DNA from 2 places in the Ensifer sp. Root954 genome. Region 1 is predicted to be linked to the other one. Evidence: predicted binding sites of a transcription regulator. Region 1 holds the regulator's gene; the other holds the start of a gene.
What was found. Region 1 encodes LexA, which represses DNA repair genes until DNA is damaged. Its sites were predicted from a motif close to TGTTCNNNNTGTGTTCNG; they were not measured.
Positions count from the first base shown of each region.

Region 1 (10,673 bases):
GCAACCGTGATGTAGACCGAGTAGGCGTGGTGCATGGTTCCGGGCCGCTCGCCGATGATGTGGAGAATTCCGCGAAACGTGTTGGGATCGGCGTCGGCAAACAGCATCTCGCCAATCCGGTAGCCGGCCCGCACTCTGCCGCTGGTGACCAGGATATTCTTGTCGCTCACCGACACGCCGGCATCGCCGAGCAGCCTGCGCATCTCCTCCAGATAGGGCGAAAGATGGCCGTCATCCATGATGGCCTTGGCGTTCAGACCATCTGAGATGACAATCTGGCCCTTGGGCATATCGCCTTTCCAGGACGTCCTGATCGCGTCAATCGCCCTGATTGAGTCCGGGCTCAGCGTTTCACCGGTCGTCGGATGCGCGATGTAGTCGTTCCGGTCCTTGGACAGGGTGCGAACCGGAACGACGCTGGGCACCGCCGCTATGAACTCCGGCGTAAGCTCGGCCCAAAGAGAGAGTTTGGCGTCGTCATAAAGACCCCTCACTTTCGTCGCGAGCGTCGGGTTGAGATCCCATATCTTCTCACCGTGGCCCGTGGCCAGGTCGACGCCTCTTGCCTCGACCTCCGTCATCATCCGCCTGCCCTCGGCGTAAACGGCGTCCTTGGAGCGCTTGTCCCCCTTGGCGAGGCGGTACTGATAATAGACCCAAAGAGGATCGCCGTATTTTGACGTGTAGCTGTTGTCCTTGCCGACAATTCCAAGGCGTTTGTAGAAATCCCACATCGCATCGTTGACCTTGAAGCCGAACTTATCCCTCACGCGTACGTGGTCCTGAAATGCGGTCGTGAGATAGCTCAACATCGGGTCGTTCTTGGTCGGCAGAGCAATCAGATAGGCCGGATTGGCCGGCATGATCTGATCCTGGCACCAATCCAGATCGTCCAGGCTGACGGTCATGTGCAGGGTCGTGCATATATCGAGACCGATGGTCAGCCCATGGAGCTTGCCCATGACCATGTCCTCGAGGCAGCACCGAACGAGTTGTTCTCGGCTCTTGAAGACCTCCGGCCCAATGAAGCCGGCAACATCGTTGACATGCAGCCATGCGCCCTTCGGCTGCACTTTCGCAAGCTCCATGCCGACAGCCCGGCTGAACCCGTACTTCCGGGACTCAAGCACCATCATGTCGACGCCGTTTGCCGCGCCGTTGGTGAATTCCGAGCCCTGCCCGGTTTCGAAATAAAGGCCGTACCGCTCCCCTGCCTTGGCGCGTGCGTACTTCAGGATCTTCTCATTGGTTATATCGAAGATCTTGTTGCAATCATCCGTACCGGCAAGGCTCTGGAACACGGTGGAAACCGTGCCGGGGAAGTCTTCGCTTACCTCACCTTGGACGTCGATGTGAGCGAGCACGCACCACGGAATGACGTCGACCAGCTTGAACGTATCCACGATGTCCTTGAGCGCCCGCTCCACCGTGACGACGCTGTCGACGGTACTGTCCACCGGGTTGGTGCCGATGACGATGTCGCCGGTCGCATAGGAAAACGCATCGAAGACCTGCCACATGATGTCGTCGGGGTGGTCGGTCGGCGAATTCGGCTGGATACGTGCGCCCATGTATCCCTTGGCCCCCAGCTTGGTGCCGGGCATGACATTGAAAATCTTCTGGCTGACGGCGATCAACTCTTCATTACTCATCAGCTTCGGCACGCAGCCGATGGTATCGCTGGTCAGGCCATGCATGACGCCTTTGATCTCATCTTCCGATTTGGTCAGAAGAAATTCCTTCAGCTGGCCCATCGTCCAGTCTTTCAGCTTTTCTTGTTGAGCCCTGTCGGTGGTCTGCCAAATCAGTCGTTGCAGATCGTCCTCAAACAGCGGGTGCTGATCGAGGTCTGCGATCTTCGTTCTTGCCAGGAGGGCTCGGGCGTTCGTTCGGGACGTATCATTTTCCGCAGCCACAGCGATCGTCTGGTCTCCTTCCTTGAACGCATTCGCGCATCCCAGAACCTGCCGATAGGTCGTCTCGTCAAAGCCGCCCTTGATCCTGCTGATATAGGCAAAGATGTCCTCATCCTGCTTCACGTCGTCGATCACGAGGTTGCTTGGGCCTGGCGCGGCACGGGCAGCATGACTGTAGGCTGTAAGCGTGGCCGCCGCAGTTCCCGCCACCAACAGGAGATCGCGCCTGGACAGTGCATGCTGGTCTGAGAACATGCCTTTGCTCATTGCCATTTCCTTTCTGCAAAAGGTCTATCGGCATCTCGCCCGACGGCCCTCTGGTGACCGGCGATCTAAGGAAGGCGCATAAGAGTAAATGCTCGACACGTGTCCCTTGGGCATCGACACGGACCCGGCGAGCCTCGACCAGCCGGGCCTGTCAAAGTCGATTACTGCAGGCTCATCACGATGCGACCGTCGATCTTCCCGGCTTCCATGCGGCGGAAGATCTCGTTGATATTCTCGAGGCTATCCCACGAGAAATGCGGCGCGACTTTACCTTCAGCAGCGAACTGGAGCGACTCTTCCAGGTCCTGGCGGGTGCCGACGATCGATCCACGCACGGTGATGCGCTTAAGAACAGTCTCAAAGACCGGCACCGAGATCATACCTGGGGGCAGGCCGACGAGCGCCATGGTGCCGCGCGAACGCAGGAAACCGAACGCCTGTTCCATCGCAGCGGGCGAGACTGCAGTCACAAGCGCTCCATGCACGCCGCCGGTGGCCTTGATCACCTGCTCGACCGCATCCTTGGCCTTGCCGTTGACTGTCAGGTCGGCGCCCAATTGCTTTGCAAGTGCCAGCTTGTCGTCGAAGATGTCCGCCGCGACGACATGCATGCCCATCGCCTTTGCGTACTGCACGGCCATGTGGCCAAGCCCCCCGATGCCGGAGATGGCAACCCATTCACCGGGACGGACTTCCGTTTCCTTCAACCCCTTGTAAACGGTGACCCCGGCACACAGAACCGGCGCGGCAGGGCCGAACTCCAGCCCATTGGGCAGGCTGCCGACGAAATCAGGATCCGCCAGGCCATATTCGGCGAACGTCCCGTTGACCGAGTATCCCGTGTTCGACTGGGCCGCACACAGCGTCTCCCAACCGGTGCGGCAATGCGGACAGTAGCCGCAGGCGCTGTGAAGCCAGGGAACGCCGACCCTGTCGCCCTCTTTCACTCTTTTGACACCGGCGCCGACCGCCGAGACATAGCCGACACCCTCGTGCCCGGGAATGAATGGTGGGCTGGGCTTCACCGGCCAGTCGCCATTTGCAGCATGGAGATCGGTATGGCAAACGCCCGTTGCTTCGTATTTCACCAGGATCTGTCCCGGCTGCGGCGTGGGCACTGCCACTTCCTCGATCGTCAGGGGCGCGCCGAATTGCCGAACGACGGCTGCCTTCATCGCCTGAGCCATTTGCCAATCCTCCTCCAATCGCCGGGCCACGGAGAGGTTTCTTATGGGAACAGTGGGCCGGCAGGGGCCTATCTCACATACGAAAATCGTGTAATTGGCTCGAGCATCATGGCGCTCACAGCCAGTGCCCGGACGTCATTTCCTGCTTGGCGTATACCGCCACACTTCAACGCGGTTCACGTATCGCCATCGTCAGGTTGCAGCGTAAACCCGCCGGCAGAGTTCGACAATGGGTGGAGTGCAGAAGCGGTTCAGAGACCGACTGCCTTCGGCGCCCGGCCGGATCGAACAACGCAGATCGTGCAACGGCGTTCGAGCGGGCGCGCTGGCGCGCGTATTGACAGGATCGGCGCCGGTCGTGTTGACTGAATGCTACGGGGCCGTAGCTCAGTTGGGAGAGCGCCGCAATCGCACTGCGGAGGTCGAGGGTTCGACTCCCTTCGGCTCCACCAAAACGATCAGAAGGTGCCCGGTTGCCGAGGTATCGGAACAGCGGCTGATTTGTCATCAGCAGATCGCCAGTTCGAGTCTCTCTGGGGACACCGCCATGCTAATCCACCGTCCGGCCTTCGCGAAACGCTGCCCGATCCCGTGGCCACCTGTTTTCAGAGGCTGAACGGATCCCGCGCCGAGCGCTTCTCGCTCGGTGCATTGAACGGGTCGGCTTTCTTCTCCTTGGACTTGCGGCCCTCGTCGGCGATGATCTCGTCGACCGCCCTCTGGCACTTCATCAACTCGTCGGCCGCCGGGCCGGTGCCGCGCAGGCTGAGATTTGCGATGACGCGATCTTCAAACGCGATGGCCAAGGCCCGCTTGCGCACGAAGCCCGTCAGGAACTCGGCGTCGGTGACGTTCACGAACAGAAACTTTCCGCTCGCATCACCGGCAGCGGTCGCCGAGGCGCTCCATGGATCGGTCTTGTCGAAGCGGAAGGTCAGGTCGTACTCTTTGCCGACCTCGAGCGACCTCCAGTCGTCGCTGGCGAAGCTCATATAGAGCGGCGACTCGGAGCCCTTGGGATAGAACCCAAGGCGCAAGGTGACCCCGCCGTCGAATACCGACGAGATGAAGCAGGAGCCCTCCATCGAGGTGTCGGAAGCAACAGTCCAGCCGTCGACATCCTTCCACTTGATGATTTCGGACTCCTCAGCCGCGGCCGATCCCGCGGCGATCAGACAGCTTACCAATCCGACCAGCAATCTACGCATGCAAAACCCCCGTTTGCCCGCATTTTGATAGGTCCCCGCATCGCTGTCGAGGGTGCCTAGCCGATCCCAGGCAATATTTTAGGAATATTCACCTCTCCGCGGCAAGCGGACTGCCCATCACATGGCGAAAGGATCTTTCGATGACTTGGTCTGGCCGCCGCCGGCAAAGGGATCGTTGTTCGGCGCATTGCCACCGGCGCCCGCAAAGGGATCGTTCGCCGCTCCCTGACCGCCATTCGGGATCAAGGCGCTCACCGCCTCCTGGCACTTGAACATCTCGCTTACCGCCTTCATCGAATCACGCAGGCTGAGGCTCGCGACGACGCGCCCCTCGAAGGCCAGCGCCAAGGTGTTCTTGCGAACGAATTCGGTAAAGAAGTCGGTGTTGGAAAAGTTGACGACAAGGGCCTTGGCGCCGGTCAGATCAACACCGAACGCAACGGCCGGCCACTGACGACCACGGTCGAGCTGCAAGGCAACATCGTATTCCCGCTGCGGCTCGATGGATTTCCATTCGGCATTGCCGATCGAAAGAAACGCCAGGTTCGTCGATCCCCGCGGATAAAAGCCGATACGAAGGATAGCGCCGGCGTCATAGCTCGTCGCCGCGTAACACGAGCCTCCCAGGGAAGGATCGGATCCCACCGTCCAGGCGTTGATCCGTTTCCAGATATTCGAACGCCCTTCTTCGGCAGACGCCGCTCCAGCCGTGAGCAACAGGCCGAGCACCACCAACGACAATCTATGCATGCAACCACCCCACTTTCCACGCAAAGTTATCTTTTTTTAGAGGCCTGTCGAGACGGTGAAGGCCCTTCCCCGCAGGGATTTTTGCGCGCCCCAGGCCCGATGCGAAAGCTGGCAGCTCCGATGCATTCTCCGCGCCGGTCCATGAAGAACGGCCGAGACGAGGTCGAGATGGAGCGGCTGGCGCAAATCAGCCACAGCCTGCGGGCAAAGAGCTGTTGAACATGGCAGAGTGATCGCCATGCTTGCTGGACTTCGGAACGAAAGCGCGGTTCACATCGTTTACCAACCCTTAGTCCCACCCCTTCATCAAGTGGACGATCACCGTGCTTGCCGCCCTGCTTCTCGCTTCGATAGTCGCATCGCCCAATATGCCTGACGTCAAGCTCAGTGCCGCGACGGTGGATGAACTCCAGACCGATTTCGAACGGGCCGTACCGTGCCATCAGATCGATGGACGCAATGTTTGGAAGGGCGCGCTCGCGTTCTACATCCAGTCCTTCGTTTATGACGGCGATACGCCCGTTGCGACCGATGCGGCCGACGCAGTGCTTCCGGAAGACAACAGCGCCGAGACGGTGAAGGAGTTCGAAGACGCCTGCTCGGCCTCGCAAGCGACTTAAGTCTCTCCGCGAAGAGAGCCGCGATTCGTTCGAATCACGCGCGCGACCGGCCTGCCCGGCGCTGTTTTGGGACGCAACCGTCGCCGAAAACCGCCCCGCTCCCGCAAAAGTGACCAATCGACCCCCACAGAAGCAGCCAATTGCCTGAATTCACGGAATTTTAGGCACTTGCGGAACACATATGGAACAGATAGTGTCTGTTCTTGATTTGTTTCACGCCTCTGGAGCGACGTGCCATGCTGACCCGCAAGCAACAGGAATTGCTTCTGTTCATCCACGAACGCATGAAGGAGTCGGGCGTACCGCCGTCTTTCGATGAAATGAAGGATGCGCTCGACCTGGCGTCGAAGTCCGGCATTCACCGTTTGATCACGGCGCTCGAAGAACGCGGGTTCATTCGCCGGTTGCCGAACCGGGCGCGCGCGCTCGAAGTCATCAAGCTTCCGGAAGCCTACGCCGCCGGCCAGCAACAGCCGCGCAGAGGCTTCTCGCCGAGCGTGATCGAGGGCAGCCTCGGAAAGCCGCCGGCCGCCGCTCCTGCCACGCCGAAGCCGGCGCCGGTCGCCGAAAGCACGTCTGTTTCCGTCCCGGTGATGGGCCGCATCGCTGCCGGCGTGCCGATCTCGGCGATCCAGAACAACACCCATGACATTACCGTTCCGCTCGACATGATCGGCAGCGGCGAGCATTACGCCCTCGAAGTAAAGGGCGATTCGATGATCGAGGCCGGCATCTTCGATGGCGACACGGTGATCATCCGCAACGGCAACTCGGCCAATCCCGGCGACATCATCGTGGCGCTCGTGGACGACGAGGAAGCGACGCTGAAGCGCTTCCGTCGCAAGGGCGCGTCGATTGCGCTCGAAGCGGCCAACCCCGCCTACGAGACGCGCATTTTCGGACCGGATCGCGTGAAAATCCAGGGCAAGCTCGTCGGGCTGATCCGCCGCTACCATTGAATTCCAGGCAGAACGCCGAATCAAAAGAGCCTCGCCACTGAAAGTGGCGAGGCTCTTTCCATTTAAGGCGACCTGAAATCCAGATCGCTTATTCGTGGATCGTGTATTCGCCGAGTTCGCAGAGATCCTGCGTGTCCTCGGTCGTATCGAGGGCCGAGCCTTCCTCGAATTCGAATCGCATGTCGTATTTGCAGACGTCCCGCCCGTCGGCAATGGTGATCTCCATGCTCTCGCCGGGGTTCAGGACCTGCCGACCGAAAACATCGTCTTCCCATTCATTGACGCCGACCGGCGACGTATAGAAATTCGTCAGTACCGCGCCGGTGTTGTTCTTCAGCTGGAAAACCAGGTCGTCCGCGCGCGCCTCCATAGCGGTCGCCGCAAAACACGCCAACGCCGTCAGGATCAGTCTCTTTTTCATTGATGCCATTGCCTCCGTTCTTAATGTTGACGGACGCTACCGATGCGGTTGATCTCAGCGGAGTCATCGTTCCCCCTCTACCGAATTCACCGAAGCGATAAGATCCGACGGAGGCATAGGAGACGTGGCTTGCGCGGACGTGTCGCGAATTTTACCGCGCTGCCCTAAGGCAGAACGCCAAACCAAATTTAACGAGGTGAGATTATTGGAGGCCTCGCCCGGAATTGAACCGGGGTACAAGGATTTGCAGTCCTCTGCGTCACCACTCCGCCACGAGGCCTCACAGCTCGGATAACCAAGCGTTGGCGCGGATTTAGAATGATTGCAGAAAAACCGCAAGAGGCATTTTCTGAAAAACGCGCCGTCGAATTGCAGGACGGATACTTTCCACAGAACGATCGACGATGTCCGCCGATCGTCTCCCAGCTGATCTCAGCACCAGGGCGTCGGGCGCCCTTCCCACGGCCGCACGAGCCCCTCGGAAACGAGTACACGTCCAAGAGATTGGTCACCGCGGGTGACCAGGCGCAGTTTCTCGCCGGCCTTGGCATCTGATCGCCCTCCCGCCGAGATCAGCCTGAAGTCGCCTGCATTCAGCAATTCGCGCAGGCGCTGCTTGGCGTAGAAGCCGCGCGAACGCTCCTTGTCGCAGCTTGCCTGGCGGATTCGCGGTGCATCGACATCGGCGACGCGGATCGTCTCGCCATGGAAGACGAAGGTCGCGCCATCGATCACGCAGTTGTCGTTGCGAATGCCGCAAAAATAGAACTGATCGGTACGGATGGATGCCGTCTTCACCTCTTCATTGGGCCGCACGAGAGGGGTTGGCGGCGTGACGCCGACATTCACCGACGGCACCGGGGCGGCCAGGACAACCTTCGTCGCCGGGTTGGGCTTCGGATTTGGTTTGTGCCTATCCGCCTGCTGCGCAACGCGCTCCTGCGCTTCAGGAACCGCGCGCTGAGGCTTCGGCTTCGTTTCCGATCGCGATGCAAGGGCCATGACATCCGAAACCACCGGCCAGTGCCGCAACTCGGCGCGATGGTCGTAGGCCATGACGCCGCCAAGGGTGAGCGCTGCGGCCAGATACCACGGCGCCATGCCGCCCTGTTTGCTGGTGCTTCGGCCCGAACTGCGGCGTCGACGTTTCGTAGTGGCTTTGGCCATCGGTCCCCATCCTGATTCGAGACCGCATTATGCGTTTGATGGGTTGCCGAAAAGTTTTCGAGGGCACCCCAACAGAGGGGAAGACCGCGAGGAACCGGTCATTCGCCTGCGCGGCCACGGCCCTTGTTGAGAGATTCGGAATTGGTACGGGACGGCCGCGAGGAACCGAAAACTGCCGACCGCCCTGCCTCGACAACAAGATCGTTAAATCGGCGTCCGGCTCAGGAGCCGTTCGAGGAGTTGGCCTTCCCGCGCCAGCGCGCCCACCAGACGGCCAGACGACGACGGCGGCGGCGAACCGAGGGAATGTCGTGGGAAAGCACGATCAGGCCCAACGGTATCATCCAGAAGCCCAGCACGGGCAGGAAACCGAGAAAACCGCAGAACACCAGCAGCGAACCCAGCAGGATGCGCAGCAGCGGAGAGTCGGGCAGCGCGATACGCCATTTGCCCAGCACGATCTGTCGTGTTTGCGGATCAATGCCGAAATGCGTCTGCTTCCTGTTTTTATTCATCATTCCCTATCCGGCGTGTTTTCCCACAATTGGGGACTTCTCCACAGCCTCGCAACGGAACTTGTCATTTTTTTTGAAAAAAGCGCTTGGCAAATCAGAAAAGCATGCGTATTAGCAGCCTCACTTCTGAAGCGCACAGCACAACAGCGGCGCGGATGATCCCTGGTAGCTCAGCGGTAGAGCATTCGACTGTTAATCGACAGGTCGCCGGTTCGAATCCGGCCCGGGGAGCCACTTTCTAAAAGAGCCATTTGCAGCGATGCGAATGGCTCTTTTTCATTTTGCACCTATGTTCTCCAGGTGATCAATCCCCAACCTCCCGATGGTTCTTCATGACAAAGGCCGCGGCGCCGCCCATCATCGTCTGGTTCCGCAAGGATCTCCGCCTGGCCGACAATCGCGCCCTCTCGGCTGCCGCCGGCGAGGCAGCCGTCATTCCCCTCTATATTCGCGAACCCGCCGACAGCGGCAACGGTCCGCTCGGGGCGGCGCAGGCGTGGTGGCTGCACCATTCGCTCGAGGCCTTGGGCGCAAGTCTCGCGCGGCACGCTTCTCGCCTCGTTCTTCGATCAGCCGCGCCGCTTGACGTGATTGTCGAGATTGCGCACGCAAGCGGTGCGGAGCGCATCTACTGGAACCGGCGCTACGACCCGAACGGCATCGCCACGGATACCGCGCTCAAGAAGGCGCTGGCCGAGCGGGGAATCATCGCGGAGAGCTTTGCAGGACAATTGCTGCATGAGCCCATGCGGCTGCTGACGACGACGGGCGGCCCCTACCGCGTGTTCACGCCGTTCTGGCGCGCGCTCGAACTGAAAAACGAGCTGGCACCGCCGATCGACCGGCCGCGCCATATCGCAGCCCCGGGAGCATGGCCGCGATCGGAACGCCTTGACGACTGGTCGCTGCTGCCGACGAAACCGGACTGGGCGGCGACATTCAGCGAGGTCTGGACGCCGGGCGAAGACGGTGCGGCCACCCGTCTCGAAGAATTCGTCGATGAGAAGCTCGACGCCTACAAACGCTGCCGCGACATTCCCGACGCGGATGGCACATCCCTGCTCTCGCCTCATCTCGCCTTTGGCGAAATTTCGCCGGCGCAGGCCTGGCATGCGGCAGCTGGGCCCCAGGCCGATAGCGGCGAAGGGGCGGCCACCTTCCGCAAGGAACTCGCCTGGCGCGAATTCTCCTATCATCTGCTGTTTCATTATCCTGAGCTTGGCCGCCGCAACCTCGACCGTCGATTCGACCGCTTCCATTGGCTGAACGACGAGGACGATTTTACTCGATGGACCAGCGGGCTCACCGGATATCCGATCGTCGATGCCGGCATGCGCCAGCTATGGCGCCACGGCTACATGCACAATCGCGTTCGCATGATTGTCGCCTCCTTTCTCATCAAGGACCTGCTCGTCGACTGGCGCAAGGGAGAAGCCTGGTTCCGTGACACGCTGGTCGACGCGGATCCGGCCAACAATGCCGCAAGCTGGCAATGGGTCGCCGGATCGGGCGCGGACGCCGCACCGTTCTTCCGCATCTTCAACCCGCTCCTGCAAGGGGAGAAATTCGATCCCGACGGTCTCTATGTGAAACGCTTCGTGCCGGAGCTGGAGCGCCTCCACCCGCGCTATGTCCATCGCCCCTTTGCAGCGCCCGCCACGAC
Region 1 covers NZ_LMJM01000014.1:50,925-61,597, forward strand. The annotation lists gene ASE71_RS07535 (ethanolamine ammonia-lyase) at 1-2,183, opposite strand, end outside; gene adhP (alcohol dehydrogenase AdhP) at 2,345-3,370, opposite strand; tRNA gene ASE71_RS07545 (tRNA-Ala) at 3,747-3,822, shown strand; gene ASE71_RS07550 (hypothetical protein) at 3,976-4,578, opposite strand; gene ASE71_RS07555 (hypothetical protein) at 4,696-5,328, opposite strand; gene ASE71_RS07560 (hypothetical protein) at 5,652-5,948, shown strand; gene lexA (transcriptional repressor LexA) at 6,185-6,907, shown strand; gene ASE71_RS07570 (hypothetical protein) at 6,996-7,337, opposite strand; tRNA gene ASE71_RS07575 (tRNA-Cys) at 7,535-7,608, opposite strand; gene ASE71_RS07580 (thermonuclease family protein) at 7,761-8,495, opposite strand; gene ASE71_RS07585 (hypothetical protein) at 8,717-9,010, opposite strand; tRNA gene ASE71_RS07590 (tRNA-Asn) at 9,170-9,244, shown strand; gene ASE71_RS07595 (cryptochrome/photolyase family protein) at 9,343-10,673, shown strand, end outside.

Region 2 (6,189 bases), on a different contig from region 1:
TAGTCACCGTGGCTGAGGTCGTTCACGTCCTTGACGAGGCTTGCCAGCGGCTTCTGCACGAAACCACGAACCGCGAGATAGAGACCGAGCAACACAGCGCCGAGCACGACGAGGCCGCCGACAATCATCATGTAGGTCTGATCCTTGACCGGCGCATTGATCGCGGTACGCGGCACGTCGACGAGCACGACCCAGCTGGTGTTCACGCCCGAGAGAGTGAACGGATAGACGAGACGGTCGAAGGGCTCGTTGCCGTCATAGGAGAGGTTGGAGATGATGCCCGGCTTGCCGGAGGCGAGCGCGTTCTTGACGACCTCGTTGCCTTCTCCGTCATACTCCTTGAGCAGAAGGTCCGGGATCGGCGCGACCAGCCATTTGCCGGTCTGCGACAGCAGGTAGACGCGGCCGGTGTCGAAGGGCTTCAGCTTCGAGAGGCCATCGCCGAGCGAGGCGAGCGAAATGTCGACGCCGGTGACGCCGAGAAGCTTGCCGCCGGACATGACCGGGTAGGCGATCGAGCTCATCGCGGTCGGAACGTCGGTGTCCTGCGCGGTGTAGGGCTGGGTGATTGCACCCTTGCCGCTTTTTGCAGCGAGTTTGTACCACTCGGCCGCATAGTCAGCGCCGAAAGTGGAGTACTGGATTTCGTTGGTGCGGCTCTTCGACCAGTAGGGCGTGAAGATGCCCTTGTCGTTACCGCCCAGTTCCTTGTTGTTGACGAGGTCTTCCTGGCGACCATCGAAAGCCTTGGGTTCTTCCGCGAACCAGCTGCCGAAGGCGATCGGGTTCTGCTCGAGGTTTGCCCTGAGGATGTTGATCACCCCGGTGCGCTCCAGCGACTTTTCGGCGTGTGCGCGGCCGAGGATGCCCGCCATCGAGCGGGCAGCACTTGCAAGCTCGCCGATGTCGCCTGCAATGTCGGAGGCTATCGCGCGGGCTTCGCCGCCTGCCTGTTCGAGGACCAGCGTTTCGACGCGGTCCTGGGTCTGGGATATGAGAACGAAATTCGAGGCAAGCAGGACAAGTGCGATCGTGCCGCCTGTCACCGCGATCAGTTTGGTCGCCAGCGATTTGGCTTGGAACTTGAACATGAAATCCTCACGTGCTGGGAGGTTCGCAGGTTTTCACCTGCGGTGGACGCATTTCGCAATGGGGGTGAACTCCATCATGGAGCGTCAGATGCCGACCGGCATGTTGGAGGCGACCAGGCGCTTCGGCCGGTTTTCTCACGGTCCTGAATAGACTGGAGATTCTTAAGATAGGGCCAACACGGACGCTGTTTTACGCATCGCTTGCATAAAATTGCACGCAAAGTTTTATGTCCGCGACATCGGCTGTCCGGATTGCGCAAGCGGCCGTCGGGAGTGTGAAATCTATGCGGGCAAGGGCCTGGGAAAAATGAGACGGGCGACTTCGCCCGTCTCAAGTGCGTGCTTTCTGGCGCAGGATTTAGAGACGCGACGCCACGTCCGCAGCGAGCGGGATCGAGGGCTGGGCGCCGCTCTTCAGGCAGGCGAGAGAGCCGGCGACTGCTGCGCGGCGCAGAGCGTCGGGGAAGGCGATGCCGGCATCGAGGCTGGCTGCCAGATATCCGCAGAAGGTGTCGCCGGCGCCGACGGTATCGACCGGCTCGATCTTCAGGCCCTTGGCGCGCTGGATCTCGCCTTCATGCACGGCCACCACGCCTTCGGCGCCAAGCGTGACGATGACCGTCTGGCCGGTCTCGGCGTGCAGCGCCTTCATCGCCTCTTCGCGCTCAGTGCTTCCGATACCGCTCTTGCCGGCCAGCAGCTCGAATTCGGTTTCGTTGGCAATGACGATATCGGCCATGCGGCCGAGGCGGGCTGCCTCCGGTGTGAGCGGCGCGATGTTGATGACCGAACGCACGCCCTTCTGTTTGGCGGCGGTGAGCGCCTTCTCGACCGACGCGGCCGGAATTTCGAGCTGCAGCATCAAGGTGTCGCCGGGCTTCATGCCGTCGACGGCCTTCACCGCATCGGCATCATCGACCGTCGCATTGGCGCTGGCGACGACGACGATGACATTTTCGCCGTCACCGCCGACGAGGATATGGGCGGTGCCGGTCGGCTCGCTGACCGTCTTCGTCAGCGACAGGTCGGCGCCCGCACCCTTCAGCAGTTCGAGCGCGCCGTCGGCAAAGCTGTCCTTTCCTACCGCGCCTGCCATCTGCACCGTGGCGCCGGCACGTCGTGCGGCCAGCGCCTGGTTTGCGCCCTTGCCGCCGGCGGCGGTCGAGAAGCTGGTGCCGGCGACGGTTTCGCCGTGCTTCGGAAGGCGTGCGGTGGTGGCGATCAGATCCATGTTGATGGACCCAAAAACAGTAATCATGTGAAACTATCCTGTCGGCTTTGCGAATTGGGCCGGAGAGTGCCCGACAGCCTCAGTCCTCGTCAACCACCCGCAGGCGCAATTGCCCGACCCGATTGTCGACCGCGGCACGGGGTTCGTCGGCGTCCCGTGTGCCGCCTTCCGCTTGCAGCTCGAGGGCCTCGATCTTGGCGCCGCGGCGGGTGAGTTTGCTGGAGGAAACGAGGATGTCCTCGACATCCTTCTGGCTCATGGCGAAATGGCCCTGCAGCTTGCGCACGCGCTCGTCGAGACGGCCGAGATCCTCCATCAGCCGTGCGACTTCGCCCTGGATCAGGTGCGCCTGCTCGCGCATGCGCGCATCCTTGAGGATCGCCTGGATCACCTGGATCGACAGCAGCAGCAGGGAGGGCGAGACGATGACGATCCGCTGGCGGTGCGCCTTCTGCACGATCGCTTCGAAATGCTCGTGGATCTCCGCAAAGATCGATTCCGAGGGTACGAAGAGGAAGGCGGTGTCCTGCGTCTCGCCCGGGATCAGATACTTGCCGGCGATGTCCCGCACATGCGTTTCCATGTCGCGGCGAAAGAGTTGGGCGATCTGCTGGCGCCGCTCCGGGGTCGGAGCATCCCGCATCGCGTTCCAGGCTTCGAGCGGAAATTTTGCGTCGATGACCAGCGGCGGTTGGCCGTTCGGCATGCGGATGGTGCAGTCGGGCCGCACCCCATTCGACAGCGTCGCCTGGAATTCGAAGGCGCCCATCGGCAGCCCGTCGGCGATAATCGCTTCCATGCGCGACTGGCCGAAGGCGCCGCGCGTCTGCTTGTTCGATAGAATCGCCTGAAGCCCGGCCATGTCCTTGGCGAGCGACTGGATGTTGTTCTGGGCCGTATCGATGACCGCGAGGCGCTCCTGCAGCCGGCGCAGGTTCTCGTGCGTCGCCTTGGTCTGCTCGCTGATCGAGGCGCCGATGCGATGGGTCATGCCGTCGATGCGCTGGCTGAGTGTCTGGTTGAGCTCCGCCTGCCGGGCGCCGAACACCTCGGCCATGGCTGCGACCCGCCCCTGCATCTCCGTCTGTGCTGCCAGCAGCATTGCCATCTGTTCCTGCCGCTCGTCGTCGCGGGGATTGCGCCGGCGCGAGAGCGCCATCAGGCCGGCAACAGCCAGCACAAGGCCGGCGGCAATCGCCAGATGGCCCAGGGTGATCGGCAGGGTGCCGATGAAAAACAACGGCTGGGCGAAGGGAAGGGGCGCGGGTTCCATGCGCCAAACCTAACAGATTCTCTCGCGAAGTGTAGATCAAAACGAGAACATATGTGCGCGGCGGTTAACGCCCGACGAGGGACGCGCGGGCGCCGCAGGTGGCAAGGCAATTTCCTTGCGCGTCGATGGAAAGATCGGCTATGGGAGCATCATGACCATCAAGCCGCTTATCATCCTTCCCGATCCTGTGCTTCGCCAGGTTTCAACGCCGATCGAAACCGTCGACGCGGACGTCTGCCGTCTGGCCGATGACATGCTCGAAACCATGTACGATGCCCCCGGCATCGGCCTTGCCGCGATCCAGATCGGTGTCGCCAGGCGCATGCTGGTGCTCGACGTTTCGAAAGAGGGCGACGAGAAGACGCCGCTTGTCTTCATCAACCCCGAGATCGTCGCTTCGTCCGACACCTATTCGGTCTACGAGGAAGGCTGCCTGTCGATCCCGGACTACTACGCCGAGGTCGAGCGCCCCGCCGTCATCACCGTCAAGCACCTCGACCGCGATGGCAAGCAGCAGACGATCGAGGCCGAAGGCCTGCTCGCCACCTGCCTGCAGCACGAGATCGACCACCTGAACGGCGTGTTGTTCATCGACCATATCTCCAAGCTCAAGCGCGACATGGTGATCCGCAAGTTCACCAAGGCTGCCAAGACGCGCGGCGCAAAGGCGATCTGAGCCTTCGATCGCGGAAGATCACGCGAAATTTTGAAGGCGGGAACCCATTGAACATTCCAGGAAGAGCGTGAAACGGCTTTCCTGGAATTGTCCTGTTTTTAGAGAATGAGATCATTTCGCCGTTTCCCCGCATGAAGTGATCTGAAAGGACGGAGTTACCGCCTTGTCGCTTCGCATCATCTTCATGGGCACACCGGAATTTTCGGTGCCGACACTGGCGGCACTTGCCGAGGCCGGTCATCAGATCGTCGCCGTCTACACCCAGCCACCGCGGCCGGGTGGCCGCCGCGGGCTCGATCTGCAGAAATCGCCGGTGCACCAGGCGGCCGAACTTCTGGGCATTCCGGTGCTGACGCCAGTCAACTTCAAGGACGAGGCGGACCGCCAGACCTTCCGTGATTTCGACGCCGACGTCGCCGTAGTCGTCGCCTATGGCCTGCTTCTGCCCGAGGCCATCCTCACCGGCACCAAGCTCGGCTGCTACAACGGCCACGCCTCGCTGCTGCCGCGCTGGCGCGGTGCAGCCCCAATCCAGCGCGCGATCATGGCCGGCGATCATGAGACCGGCATGATGGTGATGAAGATGGAAAAGGGGCTCGATACCGGCCCGGTCGCCCTCACCAAGACGGTTCAGATCGGCGAGACGATGACCGGGGGCGAATTGCACGATCGCCTGATGCAGGTCGGCGCCAGTCTGATGCGGGAAGCGATGGCAAAACTCGAGGCCGACGATCTGCCGCTGACGGTCCAGGCCGAGGACGGCGTCGTCTACGCCCAGAAGATCAGCAAAACGGAAACCCGCATCGATTTCGCCCGTCCCGCCCGCGAGGTCCACGACCGTATCCGCGGCCTGTCGCCATTTCCGGGCGCCTGGTTCGAACTTGAGATCGCTGGCAAGCCGGAACGCATCAAGGTTCTGAACTCGGAGCCCGCTTCCGGCAAGGGCGAGGCCGGCACGGTGCTCGACGATAGCCTGGCGATTGCCTGCGCCGAGGGCGCCGTTCGGCTCACCCGCCTGCAGCGCGCCGGCGGCAAGGCGTTGGGCGCGGCCGACTTCCTGCGCGGAACGCCGGTTGCGCCCGGCATGAGGGTCGGCTGATGCCGCGGTTCAAGTTGACCGTCGAATATGACGGCTCGGACTATGTCGGCTGGCAACGGCAGGACAACGGCGATTCCGTGCAAGGGGCGATCGAAAAGGCGATCCTGTCTCTGACCGGGGAGACCGTGTCGATCCGCGGCGCCGGCCGCACCGATTCCGGTGTGCACGCCAGTGGCCAGGTGATGCATGCGGATCTCACGCGTCCGTGGAAGCCCTACACGCTGCGCAACGCGCTGAATGCCCATCTGGGGCTTGCGGGCGAGCGGGTGGCGATCCTCGAGGCCGAGGAAGTGTCCGAGGAATTCGACGCGCGCTTCTCGGCGCTGCGCCGCCACTACCTCTACCGCATTATCTCGCGGCCCGCGCCGCTGGCGCTTGAAGCCCGGCGCGCCTGGTGGGTGCCGAAGCCGCTCGACCATGAAGCCATGCATGCAGGCGCCCAGCGCCTCGTCGGCCATCATGACTTCACCACCTTCCGCTCCGCCCATTGCCAGGCGGCGAGCCCGGTGCGCACGCTCGATCGGCTGGACGTCGCGCTTGTCGCCGGCGTCATCGAGATCCGCGCAACGGCGCAGAGCTTCCTGCACAACCAGATCCGCTCCTTCGCCGGCTCGCTGAAGCTGGTGGGCGAAGGCAAGTGGACGCCGGATGATCTGCAGGCGGCGCTTGAGGCCCGCAACCGCAAGGCCTGCGGCCCCGTGGCGCCGCCCGATGGGCTTTATTTCCTTCAGGTGGACTACTGATCCCGAAGTCCTAGCTTGTCGGGATCAGACCGAAGAAGCGCTGCAAGAGATCGCCGATCATCATCGACGGCAACAG
Region 2 covers NZ_LMJM01000052.1:310,210-316,398, reverse strand. The annotation lists gene ASE71_RS32045 (methyl-accepting chemotaxis protein) at 1-1,091, opposite strand, end outside; gene ASE71_RS32040 (ribokinase) at 1,450-2,349, opposite strand; gene ASE71_RS32035 (DNA recombination protein RmuC) at 2,402-3,595, opposite strand; gene def (peptide deformylase) at 3,747-4,271, shown strand; gene fmt (methionyl-tRNA formyltransferase) at 4,435-5,370, shown strand; gene truA (tRNA pseudouridine(38-40) synthase TruA) at 5,370-6,113, shown strand; gene ASE71_RS32015 (hypothetical protein) at 6,124-6,189, opposite strand, start outside.
Region 2: the regulator LexA is predicted to act here: its motif matches at 3,628-3,645, upstream of ASE71_RS32035 (DNA recombination protein RmuC).